DNA from 4 places in the Paenarthrobacter sp. RAF54_2 genome. Region 4 is predicted to be linked to each of the others. Evidence: riboswitches for the same ligand, from Rfam matches in the RefSeq annotation. Region 4 holds a riboswitch; each other region holds the start of a gene.
The links. A riboswitch is a leader RNA that binds a small molecule or an ion and turns the genes downstream of it on or off. The one in region 4 is predicted to bind cyclic di-AMP.
Positions count from the first base shown of each region.

Region 1: another riboswitch for cyclic di-AMP. It lies ahead of AB4Y87_RS19530 (M23 family metallopeptidase); the one in region 4 lies ahead of AB4Y87_RS12800 (hypothetical protein).
Region 2: another riboswitch for cyclic di-AMP. It lies ahead of AB4Y87_RS01930 (NlpC/P60 family protein); the one in region 4 lies ahead of AB4Y87_RS12800 (hypothetical protein).
Region 3: another riboswitch for cyclic di-AMP. It lies ahead of AB4Y87_RS11465 (hypothetical protein); the one in region 4 lies ahead of AB4Y87_RS12800 (hypothetical protein).

Region 1 covers NZ_JBFRDV010000021.1:27,377-35,012, forward strand. Annotated here, with positions in the region: gene AB4Y87_RS19500 (helicase-associated domain-containing protein) at 1-166, opposite strand, end outside; gene AB4Y87_RS19505 (hypothetical protein) at 275-490, opposite strand; gene AB4Y87_RS19510 (cold-shock protein) at 804-1,187, shown strand; gene AB4Y87_RS19515 (DUF3027 domain-containing protein) at 1,196-1,945, shown strand; gene serC (phosphoserine transaminase) at 2,031-3,161, opposite strand; gene AB4Y87_RS19525 (metal-dependent transcriptional regulator) at 3,466-4,161, shown strand; cyclic di-AMP (ydaO/yuaA leader) riboswitch at 4,346-4,575, shown strand; gene AB4Y87_RS19530 (M23 family metallopeptidase) at 4,582-5,412, shown strand; cyclic di-AMP (ydaO/yuaA leader) riboswitch at 5,557-5,720, shown strand; gene AB4Y87_RS19535 (C40 family peptidase) at 5,725-6,456, shown strand; gene AB4Y87_RS19540 (NlpC/P60 family protein) at 6,556-7,308, shown strand; gene AB4Y87_RS19545 (HNH endonuclease) at 7,538-7,636, shown strand, end outside.
Region 2 covers NZ_JBFRDV010000002.1:103,730-111,365, forward strand. Annotated here, with positions in the region: gene AB4Y87_RS01920 (universal stress protein) at 1-19, opposite strand, end outside; gene AB4Y87_RS01925 (FAD-binding protein) at 449-1,141, shown strand; gene AB4Y87_RS01930 (NlpC/P60 family protein) at 1,229-1,999, opposite strand; cyclic di-AMP (ydaO/yuaA leader) riboswitch at 2,003-2,171, opposite strand; gene AB4Y87_RS01935 (copper resistance CopC family protein) at 2,346-2,969, opposite strand; gene AB4Y87_RS01940 (NCS2 family permease) at 3,083-4,525, shown strand; gene hutG (formimidoylglutamase) at 4,599-5,558, shown strand; gene AB4Y87_RS01950 (hypothetical protein) at 5,627-6,100, shown strand; tRNA gene AB4Y87_RS01955 (tRNA-Cys) at 6,205-6,275, shown strand; gene AB4Y87_RS01960 (FadR/GntR family transcriptional regulator) at 6,392-7,135, opposite strand; gene AB4Y87_RS01965 (MFS transporter) at 7,346-7,636, shown strand, end outside.
Region 3 covers NZ_JBFRDV010000009.1:105,570-113,205, forward strand. Annotated here, with positions in the region: gene AB4Y87_RS11455 (PucR family transcriptional regulator) at 1-69, shown strand, start outside; gene AB4Y87_RS11460 (AEC family transporter) at 199-1,119, shown strand; gene AB4Y87_RS11465 (hypothetical protein) at 1,360-2,754, opposite strand; cyclic di-AMP (ydaO/yuaA leader) riboswitch at 2,757-2,907, opposite strand; gene AB4Y87_RS11470 (hypothetical protein) at 3,037-3,270, opposite strand; gene AB4Y87_RS11475 (ATP-dependent DNA ligase) at 3,318-4,385, shown strand; gene AB4Y87_RS11480 (DUF6480 family protein) at 4,489-4,764, opposite strand; gene AB4Y87_RS11485 (alpha/beta fold hydrolase) at 4,895-5,713, opposite strand; gene AB4Y87_RS11490 (hypothetical protein) at 6,029-6,676, shown strand; gene AB4Y87_RS11495 (hypothetical protein) at 6,820-7,071, opposite strand; gene AB4Y87_RS11500 (helix-turn-helix domain-containing protein) at 7,152-7,559, opposite strand.
Region 4 covers NZ_JBFRDV010000011.1:71,919-79,554, forward strand. Annotated here, with positions in the region: gene AB4Y87_RS12790 (pyridoxal phosphate-dependent decarboxylase family protein) at 1-1,235, shown strand, start outside; gene AB4Y87_RS12795 (MerR family transcriptional regulator) at 1,247-2,005, opposite strand; gene AB4Y87_RS12800 (hypothetical protein) at 2,191-3,018, opposite strand; cyclic di-AMP (ydaO/yuaA leader) riboswitch at 3,024-3,181, opposite strand; gene AB4Y87_RS12805 (sensor histidine kinase) at 3,316-4,809, opposite strand; gene AB4Y87_RS12810 (response regulator transcription factor) at 4,813-5,553, opposite strand; gene AB4Y87_RS12815 (winged helix-turn-helix domain-containing protein) at 6,222-7,088, shown strand; gene AB4Y87_RS12820 (SixA phosphatase family protein) at 7,450-7,636, shown strand, end outside.

The sequences.
Region 1 (7,636 bases), on a different contig from region 4:
GCTCCAACGCCCGTTGCACGCTGACTCGCGCACTTGCCCGGGCTGCCAAGGCAGCGAAGTCCGGGGCCATGGGAGAAATCAGGTCCGGCCGCGCGGCAAACAAGGCCCGCAGCGAGTTATCGCTGCGCGCTTCCAGTTCCTTGCTGAGCGCGCGAATAAGGGACATCAATCCAACGTTACCGCCACAGGGCCGCTCGTGCGTGGCCAAGGCAAAGCCGTCCCGGTTGATTCGCTGTTGACGGCGCCTGGTTCGCTGTTGCCGACGCTTGATTAGCTATTGCCGGCGCCGTTGACGGACGGCATCCAACACCAGGACCACTGCAAGCATGAAGGCAACCGGCAGCCCATATAGCGCGATGGACGTGATCCACACTGGTGCCACTCCACCGTTGAAGGCGATAGCCATGACCGCGCCCACTGCAGCCAGGGAAAGGACGGCGATCACAGCGGCGACGATCATCAGGGGGCGGCGGTAACCCGGAGAAGTCATGCGCCTAACGCTAGCAGCAGGGCACACGAACCAGGCCTGTGGGCTCCTCGGCGGCCGGCATCTCGGCAAGCATCGCGGCCAGGGTGCAGGAAAGGAGCAGGAAAGGTGCAGAAACGGATGCAGCAACGGATGCAGCAACGGGTGCAGCAAGGCGCCGCAAAGCGGCGGCAAAGCATGAATAGCTGGTCCGGCAGGATAACCTTGAAGTAACAGACCAACACGGACCGTGCTGTCTCCCTCGATCCCGCAAATCCCTGCGGATGCGGTGGCGGCGCGACGTGTCTCCAAAGCAAGAACGAAGAAGGTTGATTACGTGCCCACCGGCAAGGTCAAGTGGTATGACAAGGAAAAAGGCTTCGGATTCCTCGCGGCTGAGGATGGCCAGGAGGTATTCCTGCCCAAGACATCGCTGCCCGCAGGCGTAACCGAGCTCAAAGCCGGTACGCGTGTGGAATTTGGCGTGGCCGATGGCCGTCGCGGTGCCCAGGCATTGGGCCTTCGGGTCCTGGACAAGACGCCCTCCATCGCCAAGGCCAAGCGCATGAACGCCAAGGACCTGGCGCCTTTGGTGCAGGACCTCGTGACCGTGCTGGATAACTTGTCCGGTACTTTGTCTTCCGGCAAGTACCCGGAGGGCAACAAGGCCAAGGCCATCGGTATGGCGCTGCGCAAGGTTGCCGACGAGCTGGAAGCCTAGGAACTGCCATGACTTCGGAATCCGCACAGGATACACAGGCAGGAAGGGACGCGCAGGCCGGCCCTGGGGTCGTCACTGACGCCGCCCCAGTTCCTGTCGCCGGGGCGAATCCTGTCAACGGGCAAGCCCCTGAAAACAGCGACACCCCTGCGCGGAAGCCGGTCGCAGCGAAGCAGCGGGCCGGCATCCCCGTGTGGCGCGTTGGCAAGCCGGATGCGTTCCTGGCTGCCGCTGTCGACGTCGCGCGGGAAGCGGTGGAGACTATCGCGAACCCGGGCGAGGTGGGTGCCCACATCGGCGCAAAGTCCGAGGGCGACCGCGTGGTCACGCATTTGTTCGAGTCGAAGCTTGCGGGATACGGCGGGTGGCAGTGGTATGCCGTGATCACCCGCAATTCCCGGTCAAAGATCGTCACAGTCAGCGAGCTTGGCCTCCTGCCCTCTGAGGATTCCATCCTGGCCCCGGAATGGGTCCCCTGGGCAAAGCGTGTCCGCCCGGAGGACGAGACGCCCCTGGTGGAGGAGACGGTAGAGGAAGTGACCGAGGAATCCGTGCAGGCTGCGGAAGACGACGCCGCCGAAGCATCCGATCCTGAAGCCGATGAAGCCGATGAAGCCGAGGAAGCCGAGGAAGCCGACGAAGAGGACGACGACGCCGCCGAAGCATCCGATCCTGAAGCCGATGAAGCCGATGAAGCCGAGGAAGCCGAGGAAGCCGACGAAGAGGACGACGACGCCGTCGCCCGATTAGGGGATTAACGGCAACGGCGCCGTCCGGGAACAACCCCGACGACGCCGTTTCCTGCCTTTCGCGAAAAGCCGCGGCAGTTAGTTCTTGAGTTTTTTATTTCTTGAGCTCGCCCACGACATAGTCGATGCTGGCGAGCAGGGCTGAGACGTCGTCCGGTTCGATAGCGACGAAAGTGGCGATGCGGAGCTGGTTTCGCCCAAGCTTGCGGTACGGCTCAGTGTCCACCACGCCGTTGGCCCGCAGGATCTTGGCGATTGCCGCTGCATCGATGGAGTCGTCGAAGTCGATGGTGGCGATCACGTTGGAGCGGTCCTCAGCCTTTGCGACGAACGGTGTGGCGTACTCGGAAGCCTCGGCCCAGGAGTAGATGCGGCTGGCAGAGTCTGCTGTGCGCTTGCTGGCGAAGTCCAGACCACCATTGCTGTTGAGCCACTGCACCTGTGCGTCCAGAGTCACCAGCGTGGACAGCGAAGGTGTGTTGTACGTCTGGTTCAGTTTGGAGTTCTCAATTGCGGTCTGCAGGTCCAGGAAGTCCGGAATCCAGCGGTCGCTGGCCTTGATGCGGGCGGCGCGCTCCAACGCCGCGGGGGAGAACAGGCCGAGCCACAGACCGCCGTCAGAAGCGAAGTTTTTCTGCGGGGCGAAGTAGTAGACATCCGATTCGGCGACGTCCACGTCCAGCCCGCCGGCGGCTGAGGTAGCGTCCACCAGGACGAGCGATCCGGCGTCGGCGCCCTCTACGCGCTTGACGGGGGCTGCAACACCGGTTGATGTCTCGTTCTGGGGCCAGGCGTAGACATCAACGCCGGCCTCTGCCTGGGAGGCCGGTCGCGTGCCGGGCTCTGACTTGATGATGGAGGATGCATCGAGGAAGGGGGCTTTGTTGGTGGCCGCGGCAAACTTGGAACCGAACTCACCGAAGGAAAGGTGCTGGGCCTTTTTCTCAACCAGGCCGAAAGCCGCTACGTCCCAGAAAGCCGTGGAGCCGCCGACACCGAGGACAACCTCGTAGCCCTCAGGTGCACGGAAGAACTGGCTGAGTCCTTCGCGCACCGAACCCACCAGGTTCTTGACCGGTGCCTGACGGTGTGACGTCCCAAGTATGGTGGTCGACGCGTCAGACAGGGCCTGGACCTGTTCCGGGCGCACCTTGGACGGTCCCGCGCCGAAGCGTCCGTCCTTGGGCAGCAGGTCGGCGGGAATAGTGATGCTGTTGTCGCTCACGTGTGGCTCCAATGGGTATCGGTTAGAGAGGGGGAGGTGGGCAGGTGGCATCGGCTGCCCCTTCGACTCCCTCATTCTGCCTGACCGGACCCACCGTCAGGAATCTGCGGTTGTCATAGTCCGCCACGTGGAATGCCGGACCATCATGGGCATTGCGACCCAGGGAAAAATTATCCAGAGTAATTCCAAATAAGCTAGGCTTGGGTTGACGTTCCTGAGGTGTCGGTTGCACACCATCCACCTTGGCGGGGACGCGGTACGGTGGAGATTACGCAAGAAATGCGTTCGAGGAGAGCTGAGCTGGATGACGGATCTGATCGATACCACTGAGATGTATCTTCGGACCATTTTGGAGCTTGAAGAAGAGAACATCGTGGCTCTTCGCGCACGCATTGCGGAGCGTCTGCGGCACTCGGGTCCCACGGTTTCCCAGACCATTGGACGCATGGAGCGCGATGGCCTGGTGATTGTGTCCAACGACCGCCACCTGGAACTGACCGAAGTCGGGCGCAAGCGGGCCACCGAAGTCATGCGGAAGCACCGCCTTGCCGAGAGGCTCCTGGCGGACATCATTGGTCTGGACTGGGCATACGTTCATGACGAAGCATGTCGCTGGGAACACGTCATGAGTGAACGGGTGGAACGGCGCCTGTATGAGTTGTTGGAGCACCCCACCGAGTCACCGTATGGCAACCCCATCCCGGGTTTGGAGGCGCTTGGCGGCCTCGCCAACCAGCCCCTTGCCCGCTTGGACGTGAACCTGCTGCATGCCATGGACGGGTACGCTGCCGATTCCCGCGTAGTAGTCAGCCGGCTTGCTGAACCCATCCAGGTTGAGCCGGAACTCCTCACCCAGCTCGATGAAGGCGGAATTCGTCCAGGCGCAACTGTCTCCTTGGAACGGGTGGGGGAATACATCTCCGTCCGTGTTCCCGGTATTGAAGGAGCACTGGAGCTGCCTCCCGAGGTAGCTGCGCACGTCTTCGTCGCTGTCAGCTGACCCTAAGGCGTGTCAGATCTCACTTTGGTGCGCCTGGCGCGCGTGTGACCTGCGGATTTCTGCGACTGGTGATATGGGGGCGTCCACAACACGGTCGTTTGACAAGATAACGAATTTATTACTGCGGGCTTTAATCGCCTATAGTTATCTACTAGCGCCGATACCAAAGCGTTACCTGATCTGGAGCCGAGCTCTGCCAGCAGATCAGGTGTGTCATCAACTACTGGCAGAGGCGGGGGAACCACAAGCGGCTGCCTAAAGAAGCAGCCTTGGGGTGAAGTCCGCAGCAGAAGTGCCTACTAACGCAAGTCCTTCCGGGGATACCTGTGTGCCGTTTGCGCTTCGTGCGGACCGGGTCTTTGAACTCTCTGACCCGAATCCGACAGCTAACTTCGCAGGCTTTCCAGAGAGGAACAGAGTTTGACATCGCAGAACGTCAGGGGCCGTCGCCGCGCGTCCGGCCCCGCTGCTGAGCTGCGGCCAGCCCGCGCAGCAATGGAGATCCGGCCACGCGACACCCCGCGTCAGGTGCGCCGCCGCAAGAGCCCATTGCGCCAGGTGGCCGACTTCGCCGCAGCCAGTGGTGTCGGGCAGAAGGCCGGAGTCGCGCTTGCCGCCACCGGACTTGCCCTGACTGTAGGCCTGCCTGTCACAAGCCCCGTCATGGCCACATCCGAATCCGGCCAAGCCGAGGCGGCCCTCTCCGTGCCCGGTGGCAGCCAGCCCGAAGTTTCTGCGGCAGCCTCTGCCAAAATCGATTTCAGTCGCGCAGCAGTCGCTACCGCCGCTGATCCTGACGGCAAGCTCAAGCAGTTGCTGAGCGCCCAGTCAGCGGGGAGCATCCAGCGCGCCTCCTCACTTGGCACGCTGGGAAGCCCTCTGGACAAGCTCGTCACGGCATCGCCGTTTGGCTACCGCGTCAGCCCCCTTACCGGCGGCACCGGTGACTTCCACCGTGGCCAGGACTTCGTAGCCCAGTGCGGAACTGCCGTTCACGCCGCAGCCGCAGGCAAGGTCACGTTCGCAGGTTGGCATGAGTACGGCGGAGGCAACCGCGTCGTGATTGACCACGGCAACGGCCTCGAGACCACGTACAACCACCTGTCGTCCTTCAACGTCAAGGTGGGCCAGACTGTCAGCCGCGGCGATACTGTCGCGCTGAGCGGCACTACAGGCGCATCTACGGGTTGCCACCTCCACTTCGAGGTCCAGGTAAACGGTGAAGTCGTAGATCCCATGGGCTGGCTCTGAGCCAGTTGATGGTTGTCTATCGCATTCATGACACGCCCGTGACCTGAATGTGACATTCACGAACATCTGTTGTACCGTCTAAAGCGCATCGGCTTTTTAGGGGGCCGATGCACTTGAGTGGATTGCCTAGCTCTGCCACCACTCGAGGTCCGTTCGCAAAAATCGTCTGGCAGGGGCGGGGGAACCAATTTTGGCCTTCGAATCAGAAGGCCTTGGGGTTAAGTCGCAAAAGCTTCCTTGAAGCGGCGCGGCCGGATGACTCCCATCCGAATCCGACAGCTCACCTCGCAGGCATTGGGAGAGGCTACCTTCGTGTCATCACGCACTACCCCTGCGCGCCATCGCGCCGAATTGGTTCGTACGAACCCGTTGAACACCCTTTCCAAGGCTGTCTCAACCAATGCAGGCACCGTAGGCCGCCAAGCCGCCGTTCTGGCTGCAGCCTCGGGACTTGTTCTCAGCGTTGGACTCCCGGCCCAGGCCGCTGACACCGACGTTTCCAAGTCGGAATCCTCCAGCACCCAGCAGCTGGTCGCCACCGCAGTTGTTACCGCTGAGCCAACGGCAACCGTTTCCTTCGAAAGCCCCGTTGTGGTTACCAAGGAAGCCCCCAAGGTTCAGCGCGCCTCCCAACGCACGCAGGCAGCCGAAGGCCAGACGGGCGACACCCTCGCTGCCCTGTCCTCCACGGCCAAGGATGCCGCATCCAGCGCGGCAGCTTCCGGACTCGCAGCAATTGCCTACACCGGCATTGGCCACCCCTATGTCTGGGGCGGCACTTCCCCCAACGGCTGGGACTGCTCTGGATTTGCCCAGTGGGTCTACGCCCAGGCCGGCATCAGCATCCCCCGGGTCAATGCCTGGACGGCCATGAAGCCCACCAGCACGCCGGCCCCCGGCGATCTCGTCATGCAGAACGGCGGAGCCCACGTGGGCATCTACGTCGGCAACGGCATGATGATCAGCGCGCTCAACCCCAGCCAGGGGACGCTCCTGACCCCGGTCGCAGCCACCGGCACATCCTCGTTCTTCACCCTCCGCTAGGAAAATCCCATTCGGGGTAAGCCAGCATGCCCCCCAAGTGCTGGCCGCCCATAACCTGCGTGCGTCCCCACCGTGCGCGGATACGAAAAGAGAGTAATCATGACCAGTGCAAACAAGGTTGCACGGCATAGAGCTGAGGCCCCCAAGACCAGCTCACTTGCCGTCATTGCCAAGGCTGTCAGCGACAACGCCGGTGGCGTTGGCCGTCAGGCAGCAGTGATCGCAGCTGCATCAGGCCTTGTCCTGACCAGCGGCGTGGCTGCAAATGCTGCGGATACCAATGTCCAGCGCGAATCCACGTCTGCGTCCACCCTTGATGTGCAGTCGGTTGCCCAGGCCACCATTGCTGCCGATTCCAGCGTTGCCATCTCCTACGAGCGCCCCGTAGTCAAGACTGTCGAAGCCCCGGCTCCCGTCGTCGAGAAGGCACCTGCCAAGGAAGCTCCGGCTGCCGGCGGCACCGCTACTTTGGCGGTCAACACTGATACCTCCGCGGCAAAGGCGCCTGCTGCATCCAGTGGCCTCGGTGCAGCTATCGCTGCAGCGGCCTACGCACAGCTCGGTGTCACGCAGGACTGCACCATGCTGGTGACCAACTCGCTGGCCGCCGTCGGTATTCACTTCCACGATTGGCCGGCCGGCTACCTCTCCCTCGGCCGCACGGTCAGTGCAGCTGAAGCGCAGCCCGGCGACCTCGCTTACTACGCCAACGGTGGCTACGGCGGAATGGCACACATCGCTGTTTACGTCGGCAACGGCATGGCAGTCCACGGTGGATGGAACGGATCCACCACGGCACTGTTCAGCGTGAACGTTGGCTCCGGCCCCGTTTTCATCCGCGTCAACGGCTGATCAAATACTCCACAGAACACCCCGAGGCTCAGGCCGGCGGGGTGTTCTGCTTTAACGAGCAAGGTGTCCCGCGCATGAACTTTCGCCAACACCGCAGGTGAAACGGCAGAAAAATTCGTTGATATGGCATATGAGTGCTTACCCTTGTGTTGTCGATCCACAGCCCGTACAAGCAGAGGGCAGCCGGCCCTCGTGCCCCTGACGGGTGCGGCCGTGAAGAGGTACGTGCATGCGCACACTCGTTCTGAATGCTGGATATGAACCGCTGGCGGTAGTAACCTTCCGCCGGGCGCTGGTCCTTGTGCTGACTGGAAAAGCTAGCGTGGTG
Region 2 (7,636 bases), on a different contig from region 4:
GTCTGCCGTGCTGGTCCATTGGGGCCCGCCTCTCCACCTACTGCTTGATGTTCCGGCCATTCTGCCAGAGGTTCTCCGTACCGGTGTCCCCTTGCTGGCGTGCAACCAATAGCCGAGGCCGAAGAAACCCGCGGGGTTCTCCTTCCAATGCCCACTATTCTCGGTTGGCAATGCCGAATCAAGGCGACTATGGGCTATGTGGATAACGGTCCGGGCTCGGTTTTCGGCACGCTCACCGCCCTCCAGGTTGCGCTGCGGATGAACATCCAAAACACGCTGCCGCCGAGGCTATCCATGGCAGAAAAAGTTCGGTAGTGTTCGAGTCACCGAATGGCCGGCAAAAGTGTCCCAGGACACAACCCGGCCATTTATTTGCGGCCGCTTGGGGAACACGGACGCGATCCCACGCGCTGCCGAAAGGCACACACGTCAAGGAGGAACCCAAGCAGTGTCACTCACTCCTGATTCCGTCACGGAACGGACTACCACCGTGGTGATCGGCACCGGCCTGTCCGGCTTGGCTGTTGCCAGCGAGCTCAGCCGCTATGGCGTAGGTTCCATCGTGCTGGATGGCTTTGGTACTTTGTCCACCACCGGACCATCGGTCCATACGGGAATGCTCCAGCGCTGCGACGCAGCGGACCCCGCGGCAATGCAGGAACGCAACGAGATCCTGCGCCACTTGCGCAACTACGCCGCAAGCCATCACCTGGATGTCCGCACCACCACACGCGCTGTTCGTCTGGACTTCCTGGGCGGCGACTCGTCCCAGCAGCTTGGATACGGACTCGCAGCAAGCCTGAACACGGCCAGCCAGAGGGCTGGGCTGAGCGTTTACGGCCCGCTTGAATCCACCCCACGGCAATGGGCCGTGCATACAGCCACTGGAGTTCTTCTGGCCGACCACATCGTGGTGACGCGCTGCGCCCAGAGCCAACTGCGCCGAATGCTTACGGACTTGGGAATCGCCATAGGCCAGAACCTCGTGGCAGCCATGCGTGCCGTGGGAATGCACTTGGTAGGCGTGGGGGAACTCATTACACCCACGCCCAAGGAAGTACTCCGGCAAGCCAAGGCAGTAGGGCAAGCAATCTCATCCAAGGTGGCCCTACCAGCTTCGCCGGGCATCGCCCTGGCTTAGAAACGAACAAAAGTTAACTCAGAAGGCCGGTGCCTCCGAAGACGTTAGTCCTCGAAGGCACCGGCCTTTTGAGTTGGAGCGTGAAGCTTAGGCGCCAGCGCGTACGTACGTGATGGGGCCGGTTGCGGTGAGCCAGCTGATCGGGTGGATGCCCGTCTGGTTGCCGTTGATGCCACCGCTGATGGCCTGGCCGTTGCCGATGTAGATGGCTACGTGGCCGGACTGGACGATCATGTCACCGGGCTGGGGGTCGCTGACAACCTTGCCGTAGTTCAGGAACTGCATGGGTGCGAGGTCGCCAACCGGGATGCCTGCGGAGCCGAGGGCCCGTTCCACCATGGCGGTGCAATCCTGCATGATGCCGATCTGGGCGTAAGCCGAGGCGACCATTGCAGCGTTGACGCCACCAACAGCCGGAGCTGCAGCAGCAGGCGCGGCTGCCACCGGAGCGGTAGCCGTAGTAGTTGCGGCGGCCTTCACAGTGGCCGCTGCTGGGGCCTGCTTGGCCACCGGAGCCGGAGCAACGGGTGCCGGCTTTTCAATAACGGGAGCCGCAACGGAAGCAACCGCAGGGCGCTCGAAGTTGATCGTGGCCGTGGAGGCGGCCGTAACAACCTTGGTGGGACCCTCATTGACGGTCTCGGCGACCGTAGCAGGGCTGGAATCGCGCTGAACAGGGGTCTCTGCTGCGTGGGCAGCAATGGAGCCTGTCAGGACGAGGCCCGAAGCTGCTGCAATAACAGCGGCTTGGCGACCCGCGCCAGATGCGTTGCTGGCAACAGCCTTGGAGATGGAGATGAACGGATTAGGACGTACGCTGTCCGCCTTACGACGGCCGCGAAGAATGCGTGAAGACATGAAAGAGCCTCTCCCGATGCCTGCGAGGTTAGCTGTCGGATTCGGATGGGAGTCACCCGGCCACTATCCCCCGCTGTGCAGCGGAAGCTTCGTGACTTCACCCCAAGGCGCGCTCTGAAAGCGGGCCAAAATGGGTTCCCCGTCTCTGCCGTAGGTTTGTCTGCGAACGGATTCCGGACTGCGGCAGAGCTAGGCAATCAGCCCGGAAATGCCCGTTACGTGGAACAGGCACAAGTACAACCGTACGGGAAGATCACTTCAAAGTCACATTTACGTAACGAGCAGTTCGTTTTTGGCGTGTCGCAGTGACCGTTTCGAGATCTTCGCTAGTATGTAGAAAACCCCGTTATTCCGCGGAATTTTCGTCATCCGGCTCGTTCGGAGCCGCCAGCTTCTTCCGGGCTGTAACAGCGAGGAAGATCACGAGACCGATTGCCACGACGGCGAGGCCAACAATGCTCCAGGGGAAGGGTTGGGAAGCTGCCGGAGCAGGCTCACTATTTTCGGTACCGGGCGCTGCCGTCCCCGCCGTCGGAACGGCTGCCGAAGCCGATGGGGAGGCGCCTGCTGAGCCGCTCGCCGTCGTCGTGCTGGTTCCGGAAACAGTGAACTTGAAAGTTCCCTCAATCGGGTGGGAGTCTGAACTGACCACGCGCCACACCACCGTGTATTCGCCAGCCGGAGCGCCCGGACGCAGCTTCTGGACAGCCATGTTGTCGATGATCTCCACTGCGCCATCTGCCCAGTTTTCGCCCCCAGCGGTGACAGTTACGCCCGAACCGATGGCCAGTGGCCGGTTGTTAAACGTGATCGACACCGACGCCGGCACTTCAGCTACCCGCGCACCGTTGGCCGGAGTTGTTGATTCGGCGACGTCGTGTGCGGAGGCCGGAGCGGCGCCCAGCAGCAACGCGGAAGCGAAAGCGAGAGCGGCTACGACGGCGGCCAGAAGCGGGCGGATGGTACGCATGGGGCGGTTTCTCCTAGTGTTGGCTTCCTTACAGACTAGGCGAATCGTCCCGACACCCCGCATCGGCGGGCATAGGATTTGAGAGCAAACTCCCCCGATCCCCGGAGACCTTCATGCTGAAACAAGGTTCTGCAATCGACCGTTACTTCAAGATCTCCGAGCGCCAGTCCACATACTCGCGGGAAATACGTGGCGGCTTCGCGACCTTCTTCGCCATGAGCTACATCGTGGTGCTGAATCCGCTGATCCTCTCCGGGGCAGACTCGAGCGGAGCATCTCTTGGCTTCACGGCCGTAGCGGCAACCACTGCATTCGTGGCGGGCATCCTGACCATCCTCATGGGCGCCTGGGCCAAGCACCCCTTCGCGGTGGCAACCGGGCTGGGAGTGAACGCGTTCGTGGCCGTGACCGTTGCCTCCCACCCGGGCCTGACGTGGCCGGACATGATGGGGCTTGTGGTGCTTTCGGGTGTCACCATGCTCATCCTGGTACTCACCGGATTCCGCACGGCCGTTTTCAGGGCCGTCCCGGAAGCCCTTAAGACGGCAATCGTAGTGGGCATTGGCCTCTTCATCGCCTTGATCGGCCTTGTGAACGCCGGCTTTGTCCGGCGAATTCCGGATGCCGCAGGCACTACTGTCCCGCTCGGCCTGGGTGTGGAGGGCAAGTTGATGGGTTGGCCGACGTTGGTGTTCGCCGTCGGCCTGATCCTGACCATCGCGTTGGTAGTGCGCAAGATCCGCGGCGCAATCCTGATCGGCATCGTAGTGTCCACCGCCCTGGCCGCCATCCTGGAATTCACGCTCCACATTGGTCCCAGCTTCGACGGGAAAAACGTCAACCCGCGCGGCTGGTCCCTGGTGGCCCCCACACTTTCCGAATGGGGCGCTCCGGACCTCTCCCTGATCGGCAAAGCCAACCCCTTTGGGGCCTTTGAACACCTCGGATTCGTGGCTGCTGCGCTGCTGGCGTTCGTGATCCTCCTCAGCATCTTCTTCGACGCCATGGGCACCATGGTGGGCCTGGCCAACGAGGCCGGAACCGTGGACGAGCACGGCAACATTCCCAACGTGGACCGCGTCCTGCAGGTTGATGCCCTGGGCGCAATCGTTGGTGGCGGCGCGTCCGTGTCGTCCAACCAGATCTTCGTTGAGTCGGGCGCGGGCATTGGCGAAGGTGCCCGCACCGGTCTCGCCTCCATTGTCACGGGCCTGCTCTTCCTGGTGGCCATGTTCTTCACGCCGCTCATCAACCTGGTCCCGTTCGAAGCCGTTGCACCTGCGCTGGTGGTTGTGGGCTTCATGATGGTGTCCCAGGTTGGCAAGATCGACTGGCAGGACTGGGGCGTTGGTATTCCCGCGTTCCTGACCATCGCCCTCATGCCCTTCACGTACTCCATTGCCAACGGCCTCGGCGCGGGCTTCATCTCGTACGTCCTGATCCGCGCTTTCCAGGGCCGTGCACGTGAAGTCCACCCCTTGATGTGGGCAGTGGCAGCCGCCTTCCTGCTGTTCTTCGGCATCGGAACTGTGGAGGAGTTGTTGGGCGTCAAGTAGCGTTGTCCGGCATTTCAGACACTGGGGCACGCTAAAGCTGTTTTTTGGCACGCAGGTGGGGTGTGCTTAAGGCATGGCCCCAAACACCAGCACCAACCCCTCCGTAGACGTCCTTCCCACGCCATGGACCGGCCGCTTTGACGGCGACGGCGACGAACATCGCCGCTGGTGGCAGGCCGTAGCACCCCTTACTTCCCCTGCCACTCCTGGTGCCTCTCGTCCCGCCGTCGTGCTGGGTTTCTGCAGCGACGCCGGGGTGCGGCGCAACAAGGGCCGCACCGGTTCCGCAGCGGCTCCGGCTGCCATTCGTTCGGCACTGGCCCCGCTGGCGTTCCACCTGGACCGTGACGTGTTCGACGCCGGCGACGTGGTTGTGGAGGGCGACTCACTGGAAGAAGGACAACAGCGCGCCGGACGCGCCATCTCGGAACTGCTCGACGCCGGAAACCTCACCGTGGTGCTGGGCGGCGGCCACGAGACGGCGTTTGCCAGCTACCTGGGCGTGGCCGGATCCAACGCGGTGCAAAGCGGAAAGCGCTTGGGTGTCTTGAACCTGGATGCCCACTTTGACCTGCGTGATGAGCCCACCCCGAGCTCCGGCACACCATTCCTCCAGATGGCCCAGGAAGAAACCGCCGCCGGACGCGAATTGCGGTACGCCGTCGTCGGAATTTCGGAGCCCAACAATACCCGTACGCTCTTTGACACCGCTGACCGCCTGGGCGTGAAGTACTTGCTGGACGAGGACTGTTCCGTAGAGCGTGTCGAGACGTTCGTAGCCGACTTCGTGGCTGGAATCGATGTGCTGTACCTGACGATCGACCTGGACGTACTGCCCGCTTCGGTGGCGCCGGGAGTCAGTGCCCCTGCCGCGTACGGGGTGCCGCTGCCCGTGATTAGTGCTATATGCCGCCAAGTAGCCGCAAGCGGCACCCTGTTGCACTTGGACGTTGCCGAATTGAACCCGGAGTTCGATATCGATGGACGAACCGCGAAAGTGGCAGCACGGCTTGTAAACACGCTGTTGGCGTAGGGCCTGTTCCCAGTCCCTGTCCTGCTTTAACCTGTTGGGTTTAACCTGTGGGGAAGGGAAGGACAGCGATGCGCGCAACTCCTCTGCAGGACAAGTGGGCTTGGGTGGCCGGGCCGGTTGCTGTCGCGCTCGGTCTTGCCGCACACGTCATTTCCGGTGGCGGTGCCCCTGCGATGCCCGTCCTGCTGGCGTTCGTTGCCCTCTCTGCCTTGGCCGCACAACTGATTTCCCGCTGGATCCATGGGCCCATCCTGTTGTTGCTGCTCTCCGGCGTGGCCCAGCAACTGCTGTTCTTCGGCTTCGAAGCTTTAGGGGGCTCATTTTCCGGCGTCGGATTCCTTGACCATCTGCACGGGCAGCCCCAGCAGCCTGTGGCCGTTCCTGCGGACAGTCAGCCGGGTTCAGGCGAAGTGCATGCTGCCGACCTGATGCTTTACACCCACGCAGCTGCCGCCATTCTCACTCTGCTGGTGGCCGCGGGAGTTTCCAGGCTGGCCCGGCGGGGACGTCACCAAGGGCAACGTTCCGTAGCTTTTCGGTAATCCTGGGAAAAGCAACGTAGTCCCCCGAAAGCCAACGTAGCCCTGCGAAAGCCGGGGCAATGAACTTTGATCGGCTCGGGTTCGGGCGCCTAGTGTCGTTTGCACGTGGTGTACCCGAGAGGCCAGGGAGCTGCCTGCAAAGCAGCGCACGCGGGTTCGAATCCCGCCACCACGTCTGATGGGGTCAGGTCTGCCGCACCAGCACCGGTACCCCTCCGCCGAGATGGCACTTAAGCACAATGTTTGGCCCAAACATTGGGCTTAAGTGCCATCTCGCGGGGTCGAAAGAGCTTACTGGGCTGCGTCGAACCCGTCCAGAAGCCGACGCGATGCCGTCGTCATGTGCGAGCGCATGGACAGGGAAACCGCTGAAGCGTCCCTGGCCACGAGGGCTTCGTAAATTGCGGTGTGCTCACGCAGCGCTGCTTCAGCATGGCCTTCATCGGTCAGCGCCCGGTCGACCCAGATCCGCAGTAGCGAGCGGATGCTCTGCAGGAGCTCTTCGAGGACCGTGTTCCCGGAGGCCTGGGCGATCTCGCGGTGGAACAAGGCGTCGGCCTCAACGAAAGCTGCGAGGTTGTCCAGGTTCTTTTCCATGGCGTCGAGGTTGGCGCGCATACGGCCCAAGGCCTCATCCGTGACTCGGAGGGCCGCTAGTTCCACAGCCTGAACCTCCAGCCCGCTGCGCAATTCGACCAGCTCGCGGGTCCTTGGCTCGCCAAGCATGAGCCCCCAGCTGAGCGTACGAGGCAAGAGTTCGGAGACGCCGTCGCGCAGGTACGTTCCCGACCCCGGACGGACGATCACGATCCCTAGGATCTCCAGCGCGGCCAGTGCCTCGCGAACAGCTGAACGACCGACACCGAGGGAGGCAGCTAGTTGGCGCTCGGCGGGTAGTCGCGTACCGGGCGCGATGTCGCCGCTGGTGAAGTAGGCGAGCAGCCGCTCAGCTACTTCGGAGACAACGGAGCCTTGCTCCATGGGGGCAAGGGCTGCCGTCATATGGGCCGCTGCTGCGGCGGAGTTCGCTGACACCTTCACAGCGTAGCAACCGGATGACCAATTGATCCCGGAGTGAAATGGCTTCAAAAAGTTTAACTCGTCAACCGGTTGACCAATTTGGAATTGGCTCTTATGGTTTAAATCACAAGCTTCGCCATCGCCGGTCCATACCCGGCAAGGACACGAGTCAGCCCGGCGCATCCAAAGCAGGATCCGCAGGGATACCAACATCTAGGAGTCAATGTGGACACCACACAATCGGTGGTCGAAAAATCCGCAATCAAGAAGGTGGCTATCCGGCTGGTGCCGTTCGTCGCCCTGATGTTCTTCATCAACTACCTGGACCGCACGGCCATCTCGTTCGCCGGCCCCAACGGCATGAACAACGATCTGGCTCTCTCAGCGGCCCAATTCGGCTTCGCCTCCGGCGTCTTCTTTATCGGTTACATCCTTCTTGAAGTCCCCAGTAACCTGGCCCTTCACAAGTTCGGCGCCCGCCGCTGGCTTGCCCGCATCATGGTCAGCTGGGGCATC
Region 3 (7,636 bases), on a different contig from region 4:
GGTGGGATCCGGCTCGAGCTGCATGCTGCACTAAAGGCCCAAAGGTGGGCCTCACGTCCCCGGATCTAGGGCGGGACCCGGAAGCTGAATCGCCTAGCCCTGGGGAACGCGTGTTGTGGAACGGTAGCGCTGAAGTGGACAGTCCTTCAGACGTCCCCTACGCTGAGAAAGCGGTTTCTCAACAATTTTAGGAGCACTGTGGGCGGCGTTGTCTCGGGGATCCTCATCGTCGCCTCGGTCATCGCAGTGGGTTATTTCGCAGCCCGCTACAAAGTGCTGGCACCCGATGTCCAAAACGCACTGACTCGAACGGCCTTCTACATCACCAATCCGGCGCTGCTGTTCACGGTGGTAGGTGAAAGCGATATCCGTGCCGCACTCGGGGTCGATGCCCCTCTGGCACTCCTGTCGGCAGCCGTTATAGGCCTTCTTTATTGTTTGTTGAGCTTCCTGTTCTTCCGGCGGCCGGTCGCCGAAACGGCAGTTGGTGCCATGGCCAGTAGTTACGCCAATGCGAACAACATTGGCATTCCTGTCTCGTTGTATGCAGTGGGCACGGCGCAGCACGTTGCTCCAGTCCTTCTGGTTCAACTCCTGATCATGGCACCCTTCTACCTCAGCGTCCTGGGCGTGGCAGGTGGCACAAAAATCTCCTGGAAACGAATGCTGTTGCAGCCCTTCTCCAATCCCATGATTATCGCCTCGGGGCTGGGAGTGGTGGTGGCTCTGACGGGGTGGGAGGCTCCGGAACTCGTCCAGAAACCCATTGACATGCTGGCCGGCGCGGCCGTCCCGATGGTTCTGCTGGCTTTTGGGATGTCGCTGGCAGGCAAGGCACCTCTCCAAAAGGGGGATGGCCGCGTGGAGACCGTGGTGGCAACCACCCTGAAGGTGGCGGGCATGCCCGTGGTGGTCTGGGTGCTGGGACGCTTTGTGTTCGGCCTGGAGGGGCAGCACCTCCTGGCCAGCGTCATCATGGCAGCCCTTCCAACCGCCCAGAACGTTTTCCTTTTCGCTTCTCCCTACGGACGCGGAATGACAATGGCCAGGGACGTCATCCTCTGCACAACGGTGCTCTGCATCGGGGCGCTGGTCATGGTCGCGTGGCTGCTGGGTTAGAAACGCCAGGCCAGGAACAAGAGCCACACGAAACAAAAAGCGAGACGGAACAGATGAGGCAGGCACCCGGGTGCCTGCCTCATCTTGTTGCCGTGATTGCTGTAGCTGTGATTCCTTAGGCCCGACGCAGCCGTTGGCAGCTCCAACGGCCCATCCGATTGCGGAAGGTGGCAGTGCGGCTGCTGCTGCAGTACCGGCCGTGCCATCCGACGTGCTTGCGGGTCCTGGGAAGTTGCGTGCTCACTTCAAGATCCCTGTGGCGCCGTCAAGTATGCCGTCCAGGTCCAAGGCTGAACCACTTGACGGCGTGGTGGCATTTGGATTTCCGGTTGGCTTTGGCTTCGGTGCCTGAGTCTGGGTTGGAGTAGGTGTCGGAGTAACCGTGGGACTGGGCGTCGTTGTGGCGGGTGGGGTGGTAACCGTGTCCGAGGGAACCGGGCTCGGGGCCGGCTGGGTTGGGACAGGAGTTGTCACGCCCGGCACAGGGACAACAGCCGACGGGGCCGACGAAGGGACCCAAACAGGATCCGCGAGTGAAACTTGCGGAGTCGGAAGTGACGACGACGACCCCTGAGCAGGTGCCTCTTCTGACGACTGCGTTGCAACAGTTGCCGGCTGTCCGGCCTCGCTGGTCGCCGACGAAGCTGATGCAGTGGAGCTGGACGAGCTGGGTGCGGGGGTGGCCGAGGTTGACTGCCTGCTGTCGCCACCCGTCTTTGCGTCACTGGCTTCCTGAGCCGGTGTTTCCTGCCCGAAGAAGGGAAGCTCGAAGGCCTGGCTCATGGTGCCAACGGTCAATACCAGGCCCAATGCCCCAGCGACGACTGCCATGCGCTGGCCCATTGTCTTGACCGAGGCGGCCTTGGTGAGGACTGCGTGTGGTTCGTGGCTGAAGGACGACGCTCCAAACGTGGGGGCAACGCCCGTCGGGGACTCGGCAGCCGTTGTCGCGGAAGGGGCTGTCCCGCTACCGGATGCCTGGGCACGAAGGGCTTTCCGGCTTGCGAGACCAGCTGCGGCGGTGGCGGCTGCCGCGAGCTGGGCAGGGCTCTTTGACTCCGCCGGCGAAGCAGGGAACGCCGGAGCCGCAGGTGTGGGAAGAGGGGCGGCAACGGTCGGAATTTCGGCTGTGACCGGATCCCCAGTGCCGGGCGTGGGCGCCTGCACTATCGGAATGGCAGCGGTGGCGGGCTCGGGTTCGTGCGCGGCGGGGGTGGGTGCAGCAGCAGCCACCATTGGAATGGCAGCGGTGGCGGGCTCGGGATCTGCAGCCGGTTCGGGAGCGAGCGGCGTGGGCGCCGGAACTGTTGGAATCGCAGCCGTAGCCGGCTCCAGAGCAGCGGAGTCTACTGGGGCAGAGTCCGCCGGTGCTGTTTCTGCCGGAGCTGTTTCAGGAGCGATTACAGCTTGGGCTGCCCGTTCACGCTCTGCCGCGCGAGCGGCTGCGCGCGTGGTGGGTGCCGCAGGGGTGGGAACAGGAGCAGTGGCGGGTTCCGGCGTCGTGCTTGTAAAACCTGTTTCTGCTTCCGGCGTGCTGGTGGAGGATCCGCTGGGTTGGGCCCGACGGCGTCCGGTTGGTTGGGTACGCTCGCGCGCTATTTGGGCGCGGCGCGGCTGATCCATGGTTGGGGACATGGTGGTTGCCTCTCAACGCCTGCGAGGTTAGCTGTCGGGTTCGGACGAGGCCGTCCGGCCGCACATGGCGGCTTCACCCCAAGGGCCCATGGAAAATCAGGCCCGGGAACTCTGGGTCCCCCGTCTCTGCCGCTAGTCTGGCGGATCCCGGTTTGCGGCAGAGCTCGGCGTCAACCCGGAAGCGGCCCAGCGGAGATACGGGTCGCTCTTAGACCGTACATGAGCGCCATAGTAAAGTCACATTAATGTAACGGGCGGGACGCCTTCCAGCGCGAAGGTCCGTTAGGACTTAGGCTCCGGGGCCGGAGCCGGGGCTGGCAACTCGAGCTGGATCCTTTGGATTTGGTGTGCGTAATGGGTCTCGGGTCGGAAAATTTCGTCCGTCACGCCCAGGATCCCACCCGCGGCGCCGCGCCGGACTTTCCCCTTGCTGTTCTGGCGCGAGACCCAGAACCAAAGGGCCGCAATGAGGGCAGGTGCTGCCAGTACAGCCACTAGAACGGCCAAGATATCCATCGCCCAAGACTAGCTTCCGCCGCGGCTGGCAGGTAGAACATAGTCGTATGGACCTCCCAGTGATGCCGCCCATTTCGCCCATGCTTGCCAAGTCCGTTCCTTCGATCCCTGATGTAGGCCACTTTGAGCCGAAGTGGGACGGGTTCAGGACCATCGTTTTCAAAGATGGTGACGAGATCATCCTGGGCAGCCGCAACGAACGTCCCATGACGCGGTACTTTCCCGAGTTGGTGGAAGCCCTTCAGAAGAACCTTCCGGACAAATGCGTGATCGACGGCGAGATCGTCCTCATAGCTGACAGCAGGCTCGATTTCGAGGGCCTTCAGCAGCGCATCCATCCTGCCGATAGCCGTGTGCGGATGCTTGCCGAAAAGACACCGTCCTCCTTCATCGGATTCGACATCCTTGCCCTGGGCGGGGAGAACCTCATGGACAAGCCGTTTTCCGAGCGTCGAGCCGCCTTGGAGAAGGCGCTCGCCAGGGCTGAGGCGCCCGTGTACGTAACGCCGGCGGTGACGGAACTTGATCAAGCGCAGGAGTGGTTCGTGAAGCTGGAGGGGGCTGGGCTCGACGGCATACTTTCCAAACCGCTCGGAGGGACGTACCAGCCGAATAAGCGCGTCATGTTCAAGACCAAGCATGAACGGACCGCGGACTGTGTGGTGGCTGGATTCCGCTGGCACAAAACGGGAAAGGTTGTGGGGTCGATGCTGCTCGGGTTATATAACGACGCCGGCCAGCTGCAGCACGTGGGGGTGGTGGCTTCATTTCCCATGGCCAAGCGCGAAAGCCTGGTGGCCGAACTTGAGCCGTACCAGACGGAATTCAGTGAACATCCTTGGGGTCAGTGGGCCGATCAAGGAGACGCGGCAGCTACAGGTTCTCGAATGCCGGGCGCGCAGAGCAGGTGGAGCGCCGGTAAGGACTTCTCCTTTGTTCCCCTCCGGCCGGAACTCGTCATTGAGGTTGCCTATGACTACATGGAGGGCGAGCGGTTCCGGCACACCACCCAGTTTCGTCGGTGGAGGCCGGACCGGACCCCAGAGAGCTGCACATACTCACAACTCGAAGAACCGGCTGATTATGACCTCGGGGAGATCCTGAGACTGCCGTAGCCTTGGGCTCCTTGGGTTTGGTTCTACGTTGTCGAGCCGCTGTTACGCCGTTGGACCGCTGTTAAGTTGTTGGCCAACAACGTATTAGCGGCTTGGCGACGACCTACTCTTCGTGCCCCTGGTCGCTGCTCATGCTGTCCTCTGCAGGCGGGGTTTCGCCTGGGGGTACACCGCCGCCAGGCTCGAGTCCCGTGACATTGCCGTCCAGGGGATCGGGGTTGGCGGAAGCTGCGGGATCGTCCTCTTCGTCCTGGCGCATGTCTGGGTCGGTGTGGACATCATCCGGATCGCCGGCAGTGTCGCCCGCGGTGTCGTCCGGCTCGGCTGCGCCCGAGACGCCGAAGGTCCGGGGATCGTCCTCTGGGTCATAGCTGGTCATGGTCGCCCTTCCTAAGCAAACTTACTATTGTGCTTGCCCGGCCAGCCTAGTCTCCAGATCGCAAACCCAACAAGGGGCACCCATGCCGGGATTCGACGTCGTGCACTATTGCCTGACTCCGGCGGGACGCCTAACTCTTGCGGGATGTCGCCGCGACAAAGCTCCTGATAGCGTCCGCCACGGCCTTGGGGCGCATGTGTTGTGCAACATGCCCCACGCCCGGGATCTCCACCAGCCGCCCTTGAGGAATTGCCCGCGAGAGGCGAAGAGCCCAGTCCGGCCCGGCGACGTGATCCCGGCTCCCTCGGAGCACCAGCACGGGAGTTCGGACTTTGGCCACCTGCTTTTCGGTGGGGTACTTCATCATCACGGGCAGCTCCGTGAGGTACCAGCGGGGCCCGCATTGCAGGTAGTCCGTGACCACAATCCAGTTGGACGACGGGCTTTCCCGGAGAAGGCCGTCCAGGAACAGGGCAAGCGACTGCCGGGCGACGTTCTTGTGCCGGGAGTCCACCACAGGGCCCATGAGCACCAGTTGCTGGGCGCGTTCAGGCTCGCGGAGGGCCGCTTCGATGGCGAACTGCACGCCCATCGAATGACCCACCAGGATGTACGAATCAATGCCGCACGCCCTGAGTGCCTCGGCAATGAACGCGCCGTAGTCCTCAACGGATAGTTGCCGGTCGGGTTTCGGAGTCCCCGCAAAGCCTGGAAGGTCCAGTGAATAGGTGGGGGCGCTCGCGGCCAGGACGGCATGAAGCCTGGCGAGGTAGCGGTGCGAAACGCCGATACCGTGGATGAGGATGTAAGCGGGCTCCCTCTGATCTGGGGATTCGGCAGGCTCGGGGTTGGCATGGCTGCCGGGCCGCGGCGGCGCCGTTCCATCCGTCCACAGAATCCGGCCGGTCAACCCGCAGGCCTCGACGTCTGCAGATAGTAGCGTAGTCAGCTCCCGAACCTCCGGTTCTCAATTGTGCTTTGGATAGCCCTGCGACTCCATAGCTCTTCTTGCCTGTTTGTTGAGAATAGCGCCCGAGGCTTCCTGTAAGGGAGGAGCTGGCAGATGGGAAATTCGCGGCGCGGTTGCAGATCATACACAGCGCCGCGGTAGCCCTCCTGTGGATAAACCCGGATCTGAGGAAGGCCAGGCAAATCACGTGCTTAGACTGGCAATTCAAAGAAACAACCCCGGCCGCATCATGGCTCTGGTCCAGAGAGGCGGGTCCGGGGACTTCGCACTCAGCCTAGCAAGGAGCATGAGGACTTGGCCAATCTTGAAACATGGTCCAACGGTGCTCACAACCGAGCTCTCGATGAGGCAATTACGCCTGTCCGGATGGCAACTTACGCGGCTGCTGCCTCCCACGATGCGTCGCTGGCCAGGCGGCTCTATGTCTGGGACCGCGACGTGGCGATCGCACTTCTTGCTCATATTGCAATCGTCGAGGTAGCTCTGAGGAATGCGATGGCCAAGCAGCTGGACACTGTCTTTGGTCGATTCTGGTATGCGAACGACATAGGCCTTGATGGCCCTAGCCGGAGTAAGTTGGCCGAAGCGTGGTCCAAGCTGGGCCAAGACCGACGAACATCTGGTCATCTTATCGCTGGGCTGATGTTCGGCTTCTGGAAAGGTCTGCTTGAGCCAGGCGGCTACGTAGGCAGAGAACCGCAAAGATTTCACATGTCTCATGAAAATCTATGGAACTCGTGCCTGAATAAGGCATTCCCCGGCGGCAGGACCGTGGCTGCCGCAGATGGCGAACGATTCACGAGGTCTTGGACCCTAGGCGTTGTGGCAATGGTTCATGCTGTACGGAACCGTGCTGCCCACCATGAGCCGTTCGTAGCGGGTTTTCCCCTACCTGGGCAGCGTCAGAGGCTCACTGCAGAGCAGGGCATGAGGCTTGTCTGAAGTTGGCTCGGATTCTGGACCGGGATCTTGCAGAGTGGCTGGCGGCAACCACTCAACTCCCTCAAGTGTTGTCAGCCCGCCCCTGGTAGAGAAGGAAGCGGTGCCGGATGCTGAAGTGGGTTCCAAATCCGACCCCCCGGAACCTAGTCCCGGGTGGCGTCGTCCGATTCGGCGGGATCGCCGGCCGCACGGGAGGCGTCAGGGGCGGCGGCAGCATCAGCGGCGTCCCGGCGTCGGGCGATCTTGGATTCTGTCCACATGGCCACCGCGACGAACACGACGCACGCAAACATGAAGGTGGCTACGAAGTTCAATCCCATGGCTGATCCCAAGGGTGCGGCAAGGGCCATTGCGGCCACCCCGGCCACGATATGCCACCCTTTGAAATTGCCCACCAAACAAGCGTAACCCCGGGCTAATCAGGTGCTGGCCCGTTGGCTGGGATCGTTGCTTGATCCTTATCACTCCGACGCTTTTAGTCGTTGCGAGCGTCATTTCCGGCGTCATCTTCGTCCTGCTTGCGCTTCTGGGTTTCCAGCCACTGCATGATCGCAGCCTGGCGGATTCGCCGATGCGTTCCGCGGTATTCCACGGGGATCTCTCCACGGTCGGTCATATTGCGCAGGTAGGTGTGTGAGATGCCTGCGAGCTCCGCGGCCTGGGACGTCGTGAGCATTTCCTCCACGCTGCTGACCGTGACAGTTTCGCCGCGGCTCAGCCTTGCAAGAAGATCGACGACGGCGTCCCTCGCCTGATCGGGCAGGCGGTGGACCGTGCCATCGACGAACACAGTGATGTCGTCGCTGTCCTGGAGGGAGCGTGCCAGATTCCGGGCGTCGTCGGCGGGAAGGCCAGCTGTAACGCGGGGAGCTATCAATGCCATGGCAGAAGCCTAGCGCGGTGCTGGCTGTTGGCTGCGCTGGACGAGGGAGATGGGCCGATTCGATGGTTCGCTGCGTG
Region 4 (7,636 bases):
CGGACGCGGCTGAGGTAGTAGACGAGCTCGCCGCATTGGCGGAGCCCGGGTTGATGGCCATCCAGTCCGGACGCTTCTACGGCTGGGTCATGGGCGGGACGTTGCCCGCTGCCATGGCCGCAGACTGGCTTGTTTCGGCATGGGACCAAAACGCCGGACTCAGATTTGCAACTCCCGCTGCCGCTGCCATCGAAGAGTCCTCAGCAGCTTGGCTCCTGGAACTATTGGATCTTCCGCGAGGGTCCGACGTCGGGTTCACCACTGGCGCTACAACGGCCAACTTCGCGGGCCTGGCCGCCGGGCGCCAATACCTGATGGACGAGGCAGGATGGGACCTGGCGGACCTGGGCCTGACCGGCGCGCCGCTCATCACAACGTTTGCCGGCCGGGAACGGCACGCCGCCGTGGATCTCGCCCTGCGGTATCTGGGGCTGGGAGCGTGCGTGCCCGTGGACACGGACGATCAAGGCAGGATCCTGCCGGAAGCCCTTGCCGACGCCATGGACCAGCAACCCGGGCCTTCCCTCGTGTGCCTGCAGGCCGGCAACCTGCATTCCGGTGCGTTCGATCCGATGTCCGAAGCCATCGCAGTAGCCCATGACCGCGAGGCCTGGGTGCATGTGGATGGCGCCTTTGGGTTGTGGGCGGCGGTCAGCCCAAACCTGCGCGGGCGGCTGGCCGGAGTAGAGGCGGCCGATTCGTGGGCCACCGATGCCCACAAAACATTGAATGTCCCCTACGACTGTGGCTTGGCCATCGTGTCCCGGCCGGAAGCCCTAAGACGCGCCTTCAGCGTCCACACGAGTTACCTCATTGCAACGGAGACAGGACTGGGCGATCCGTTCGACAAAGTTCCGGAACTATCCCGTAGGGCCCGCGGCATCCCGGTGTGGGCAGCCCTGCGACAGTTGGGCCGGTCCGGTGTCATTGCCATGGTGGACAGGCTTGCAGCAAACGCCCGCGCGCTGGCGGAGGGCCTCGCGGAGATCCCGGGTGTGGAAATTCTGAATGACGTCGTTTTCACGCAAGTGTCGGTCGCCTTCGGCAGTGACGACCGCACACACCGCATCACTCAGCGGCTCATGGCCGAAGGGATTGTATGGATGTCGGGTTCCTCATGGCGAGGACGCGACATCCTCCGGATTTCGGTGAGCAACTGGTCCACGGACGCAGGCGACGTCGCTGCCTCCATCGCAGCCGTTCGAGGTGCGGCAGAGGCCGAACCGGAAGCATAGCGGCCGTCCGGTTACAAGGCCGAGCGCGCCTTTTCCAGGTATGCCATCAGCCCGGCCAACTGCTCAGCGCTCCAAGGCAGGCCGGCGCTAATTGCTTGGGTGTTTTCCTGCCAAGCCGCACGCGCTGCGGCCTTGGTGTCCTCACTGGAGTGGAACATGGAACCTATGCCGTCCCATGAGCGCACCCATTCCTGGACGGAGGGGTCCGCGACGGGCCTGTTGGCTTCCACGTGCGCCAGTCCTTCTTCCACAAGGGCGGCCCACTGCTGCTTGGCGGCTTCGACTTTTTCTGCGCCAAGTTCTTCCCGCTTGTCCGCGAGTTGCTGGCGTTGTTCGGCTGTGAAGTTGTTTTCGAGCACGGTAATCATCTCCAACGTTGACATGAATTGTTCAGGGGTGGGCATGGCGTGTTCGTCCATTCGTGACAACAGCTCTCCCAAACGGTTTTGGAGCGCTTGGAGTTGCTGGGCATGCTCCTGCACATGGACCAGCTGCTGTTGGAGGAGGTCTCGAAGGGACTCCAGATCATCCTCGGGTGCTTGCAGCGCCTTGCCGATGGCCGCGAGCGGAAGCCCCAGCATCTGAAGCGATCTGATCCGGTATAGCCGGCGCAGGTCGCTCTCCGAATATCGGCGATGACCGGATGATGTCCTTTGGCTTGCGGACAGCAGCCCGATCTCGTCGTAGTGGTGGAGCGTCCGCACGCTGACGCCACATGCTGTGGCCAGTTCACCGATGCTCCACGGTCCGGTTCCTGTTGTTCCCGTCATGGGCACAACGCTAAGTCCTGACGTTACGTGAGGTGCAAGCCGTCGTCACCTGAAACGCGAAAACCGCCCCGTTCCCGCTGTCAGCTGCAGTAATCACTGCTGCGAACGGCGGAAATCGGGGCGGTAATCAGGCCCTGCACGTTTGAGCCCGCTGGGGTGGGCTCAAACCTGCTTATTGAGTTGGCTTAGTACCAGTTGTTGGCCAAGTGGAAGGCGAGGGCGGCCGAGGGGGAGCCGTAGCGTTCCTTGATGTAGTTCAGGCCCCACTTGATCTGGGTTTGGTAGTTGGTCTCCCAGTCGGCGCCGGCAGTTGCCATCTTGGAAGCCGGCAGAGACTGCACGATTCCGTAGGCGCCACTGGACGCGTTGGTCGCGGTGGTTCGCCAGTTGGATTCCTTCTCCCACAGTGTGTTCAGGGCAGTCATTTCACCCGGACCCCAGCCGTAGCTGGCGAGGATGCTGGCGGCGTACGCCTTGGCAGCAGCGGGATCGTCCACGGCCTTGGGAACAGCTGCTGCGGCTGCGGCTGCAGCAGCGGCGGCATCGGCAGCCTGCTTGGCGGCTGCATCAGCGGCAGCCTTTTCGGCGGCGGCTTGTGCGGCTGCTGCCTGGTCGGCGGCGGCTTTTTCGGCCGCAGCCTTCTCAGCGGCAGCCTTCTCGGCAGCGGCCTGTGCAGCTGCTGCCTGATCTGCAGCGGCCCTATCGGCGGTGCCCTTCTTGGCAGCAGCATCCAGGGACGCAGAGATTTCCGCTGATTTGTTGCTGACCTGGGCCGTGGCTTGCGTCTCGGACGCCTGGCTCGTTTCCGGGAGGTTGAATGCGGCGTTTGCGGCCTGGCCGAGCGATGCGACGCCCAATGCTGCGGCAACGACTCCTGCAACAACGGACATGCGCTGACCGGTCTTGCCGCGGCGGGCAGCGGTCTTCAGAACAGACTGCGATTTGGTCAGGGGAGCGTTGTGTTCGTCACGGTGACGCGCGGAAGGGCGCGTCTGATCGTTGAATTCAGACATGTGTGATTACCTCTCAGCGCCTGCGGAGTTAGCTGTCGGGTTCGGATGAGGTCATCCGGCCGCGCGCGTAGCTGCGGCTTCACCCCAAGGGCAAGGAAAGTACTGTGCCCGGAGACTCTGGGTCCCCCGTCTCTGCCTCGAATGAGAACGGAACTCCGGGAAGTGGCAGAGCTCGGCGCATCCCGGGTGTGGGCCAACTATGGGCGACCCACCCTTTCGAAGGTACAGGAGGTTTCGGCTTAAGTCACATTTGGGTAACAGAGATCACGGTCACGGCGCGTCATGTTGCCTGATTCGTTATACGTGGTCGTTCGAAACTGAGGGGAGTCTCAGAATAAACTCGGTGCACCCCGGCTTGGACGTTACTGCCACGCTTCCGCCGTGCGCCTGGACGATTGATTCGACGATTGACAAGCCCAATCCGGAGGTTCCTTCAGAGCCTGATCTCGCGGCGTCAGCGCGGGCAAAACGCGAGAACACATGGCCCTGGAATTCAGGCGGAATGCCAGCCCCGTTGTCAGTGACCGTGACCACCGCGGTACCGTCCGCGGAGAGCATGACGCCAGTGACCACTGTGGTGCCTGGATCGGTGTGCTTGCGGGCGTTGGACAGCAGATTGGCCAGCACCTGATGCAGCTGGGTTGCGTCCCCGCGTACCGTGATGGGCTCGTCGGGGAGTTGGAGCTTCCAGATGTGATCCGGTGCCATCACCTTTTCGTCGCTGACGGTCTCGATCACCAACTGGGTAAGATCCACATCCGTGACCTTCAATGGCTGGCCTTCGTCCAACCGCGCCAACAGCAACAGGTCCTCCACAAGGGTGGTCATGCGTTCGGACTGGCTCTGGACGCGTGCCAGGGACTTCCGGCCGTCGTCCGTGAAGTTCTCCGTCATGCGGAGTAATTCGGTATATCCCCGAATGGCGGTCAGCGGCGTCCGCAGTTCGTGGGAGGCATCCGCAACGAACTGCCGGACCTTGGTTTCGCTCTCCTGACGGGCTTCCAGGGCCCTGGCAACGTTGTTGAGCATTTGGTTCAAAGCGTGGCCAACGCTGCCCACTTCCGTTCCAGGATGGGAGGCCGACGGCGGTACGCGCACAGCGAGTGCCACTTCACCGGCGTCGAGGGGAAGGCGCGATACTTTGGTTGCAACCTCCGATAGTTGCTCCAGCGGCCGCATGGTCCGGCGAATGATGACGGTACCGGCAAGGCCGATCAGCACCAGACCCCCAAAGGAAACAAACACCATGGTCCATACCAGCGAGGCCTCGGCATTTTGCTTATCAGCCAACGGCAGGCCCGTCACAATCACGTCGCCGTAGGTGGTGTCTACTCCCACCAGCCGGTAGTCGCCGTTGGACAATGAACGGTCCACAGGCCGGTTGTCACGGGGGAGTGAGAGCAGGACCTGCTTGTCTTCTGCCGAAAGTGCGACGCGGCGGCCATTCGAATTTAACAGGCCGGAGTTAATGACAGTGGAACCATCAATCCTCGCGTTGAGGGTACCGGCACCTTGGCCGCGGGCCTCCAGCGGATCCGGCCGCCCGCTTGAGGGAAAGTTCGACGGCGGCCTGCCGAAGTCATTCGCGCGGCTTGACGCCTGCTCCAACTGCTTATCGAGTTGCTTGTTGAAGTACATGTCCATGGAGGCGTAACTCACCACTCCGACTGCCCCGCAAATCGCCACCAGCAAGGCCATGGCCACCAGGACCAATCGCGTGCGCAGATGCCAGGTGGTGGGATTGAGCCAGTTCCGCTGGGTCTTGCGGGTTACTCCTGAAAGGGTGGACAAGATTCAGTCCGCAGGCTTGATGACGTAGCCGGCGCCACGAATGGTGTGGATCATTGGCGGGTGGTTGGCTTCGATTTTCTTGCGCAGGTAGGAAATGTAGAGCTCCACGATGTTGGCCTGCCCGCCGAAGTCATAGTCCCAGACGCGGTCCAGGATCTGCGCCTTGCTGACCACGCGCTTGGGGTTCTCCATAAGGTAACGAAGCAGCTCGAACTGCGTTGCCGTGAGCTGGATGTCTTCGCCGGCGCGCGAGACTTCCCGTGTATCCACGTTCAGCGTGAGATCACCCACCACCAGTTCCGCCGTGTCCATGGCGGCAACGCCCGAACGTTGGACGAGCCTGTGCAGGCGAAGGAGGACTTCCTCCATGCTGAAGGGCTTGGTGACGTAGTCGTCCCCGCCGGCGGCAAGACCTACGATGCGGTCCTGGACAGCGTCCTTGGCCGTGAGAAAGAGCGCGGGCACTTCCGGCGCGAAGGTACGGATCCGGTTGAGGACCTCGACGCCGTCGAATCCTGGAAGCATCACGTCCAGCACCAGCACGTCAGGGCGGAAGTCCTTGGCAAGCTTCACGGCTTCTGGTCCGTCGGCTGCTACCGCGACGGACCAGCCTGCCATGCGAAGGCCCATGCTCATGAGCTCGGAGAGGCTGGGTTCGTCGTCCACCACCAGGGCCCGGATAGGAGAGCCGTCCGGGTGGGAAAGCTGGGGAAGGTTGTTCGTCATGGAGTGCGGGGATGCCATGGGACAACTCTCCATTCTTCTGGTTTGGCGAAGCTTTGCCGAGCCTGTGAGGACGCTGTGAGGTCAACACTAGCGACGTGGGAGTTCGGTGGAAGGCGTTGCGGGGCATGGCCGTCCCATGCGCGCCCTTTCTACGGCTTGTAGCAGATTTTGAGGGAAAAATTCGAGACGAGAGTGGCTTGCGATTGGACAGCAAGTGTTTCAGATCTTGAGATTCCGTCGTCTTGCGCCTGCCGGGAATCAGGAAGGGCATCATGCACCATTGGCCGAAGAAAATTCACCATAAGCCGAATATTTCTTATCGGAACCGAATGAAATGACGTTCATTTTCCGTAGTGAAAGAATTGTGATCTGCAGCACAATAGACCCTCTTGTCTCAAAATGTGGACGGTTCGGCGCTTTGTTACTTGCGTGTTGCCATTGTTACGTTGCACACTTCCAATGTGAACAAGAACTCAACAGCACCTGCAGCCGCAGCAATCTGGTCCAGCTCACCCGCTGGCGACGAGACCCGCTGTTGTCGAATGCAAGCCTAACTTTCCACCCCAAAGAAGTTTCAGGCATTCGCCCCCTAGCCCAGCGTTGGGCGCCCTTCCCCAAACTCATTGCGGGGACAACCAGCATTCGAAGCCGCGATGACGGCTATTCACTTTTGAGGTAATCACTCCATGTCAGTTGCATCCGGTTACGTCCACATCTCCGTCCGAAACGCCAACAAGGCCGCTTCAAACGCAGGGCTCCGCCCCGGCTTCGGCAACCGTCCCGGCTACGCCCCCGCCCCCCAGGGCAACGGCCAGCAGGCTCCCGGCTACGTGCCACAGGGGTACAACCCCAACTCCTACGGCCAGTTGCGGGCAGTTCCCACCAACGAGCCAGCACCCATGACGGCGCCTACCCCCGTCATTGCGCAGTCTGACCGCCTCCGCCCCGTCGCCAACGACAACGTGGCACGCGGTTTCGTGCTCTACATGGGCATCGACGAAGAGACAGCAGCAGCGGCAGGAACCTCCATCGCTAAGCTCGCCCAGGAAATCCGGGCCTACGCACAGTCCTTGGTCACCGGCGCTGAGAGCTACGCTGCAGTCGCCGTCGCACCGGCCGGGGCGCCCGGGTCCGCACTCGATGTCGTACGTTCCACTTTCGGTGACCCCACAGTCGCCGCCCGCCAGCGCACCGAGGCTGCCCGCCCGGCACCGCAGCAGGAAGCCCGCCCCTCCGGCGTGCTGATCGACCTCGCCCGCCGCGAAGTCCACCTCGACGGCGAGTCCCTGAACCTGACGTTCAAGGAATTCGAGCTCCTCAACTACCTCGTCGAAAACGGCACCCGCACGGTGGGCCGCGACGAACTGCTTGAGGGCCTGTGGCGCAACGCCGAGGAAGTACCGAACGAGCGCACCATCGACGTCCACATCCGCCGCCTCCGTTCCAAGCTGGGTCGCCTCGCCAACACGGTGCGCACCGTACGTGGCCAGGGCTACCGCTTCTACGAGCACCCCGAAGTTATCGTTTGGGCCGCTCCGGAATACTCGATCTAAGTAGCTGCTGCAGCCGAAAGCGCCTGTCCTGTAAGGGCGGGCGCTTTCGCTTTCGCGGGACGATCCTGCCAGGTCGCGGGCGCTTTCGCTTTCGCGGGACGATCCTGCCAGGTCGCGGGCCCTTTCGCTTTCGCGGGACGATCCCTTTGCGCCTGCGCTCGTGCCTCACGCAACAACGGCGCTTTCGGGATGCCCCGCTACGCTACAGCGCCCGCTGCAAGATGCCCCGCTACGCTACCGCGCCCTCACCAAAATGGCCCGCTGCGCTACAGCGACCGCACCGCCCCGGAGCGTCCGTCTGGCCGCTACCTGAGTATTGGCCTCCGCGGCGGATGGGCGTTTGCGGCTATAGGGTTGGTTTATGAGTGACCATCACATCAGGCGCCTGGTGATTATGCGGCATGCCAAAGCGGATTGGCCCATGGGGGTGCCGGACCATGAGCGTCCACTGGAGGAACGCGGACACCGTGAGGCTCCGCTGGCTGGTAGGTGGCTGCTCAAGCATGGCGTAGTTCCAGACTTCATTCTGTGCTCGTCTGCGGTGAGGA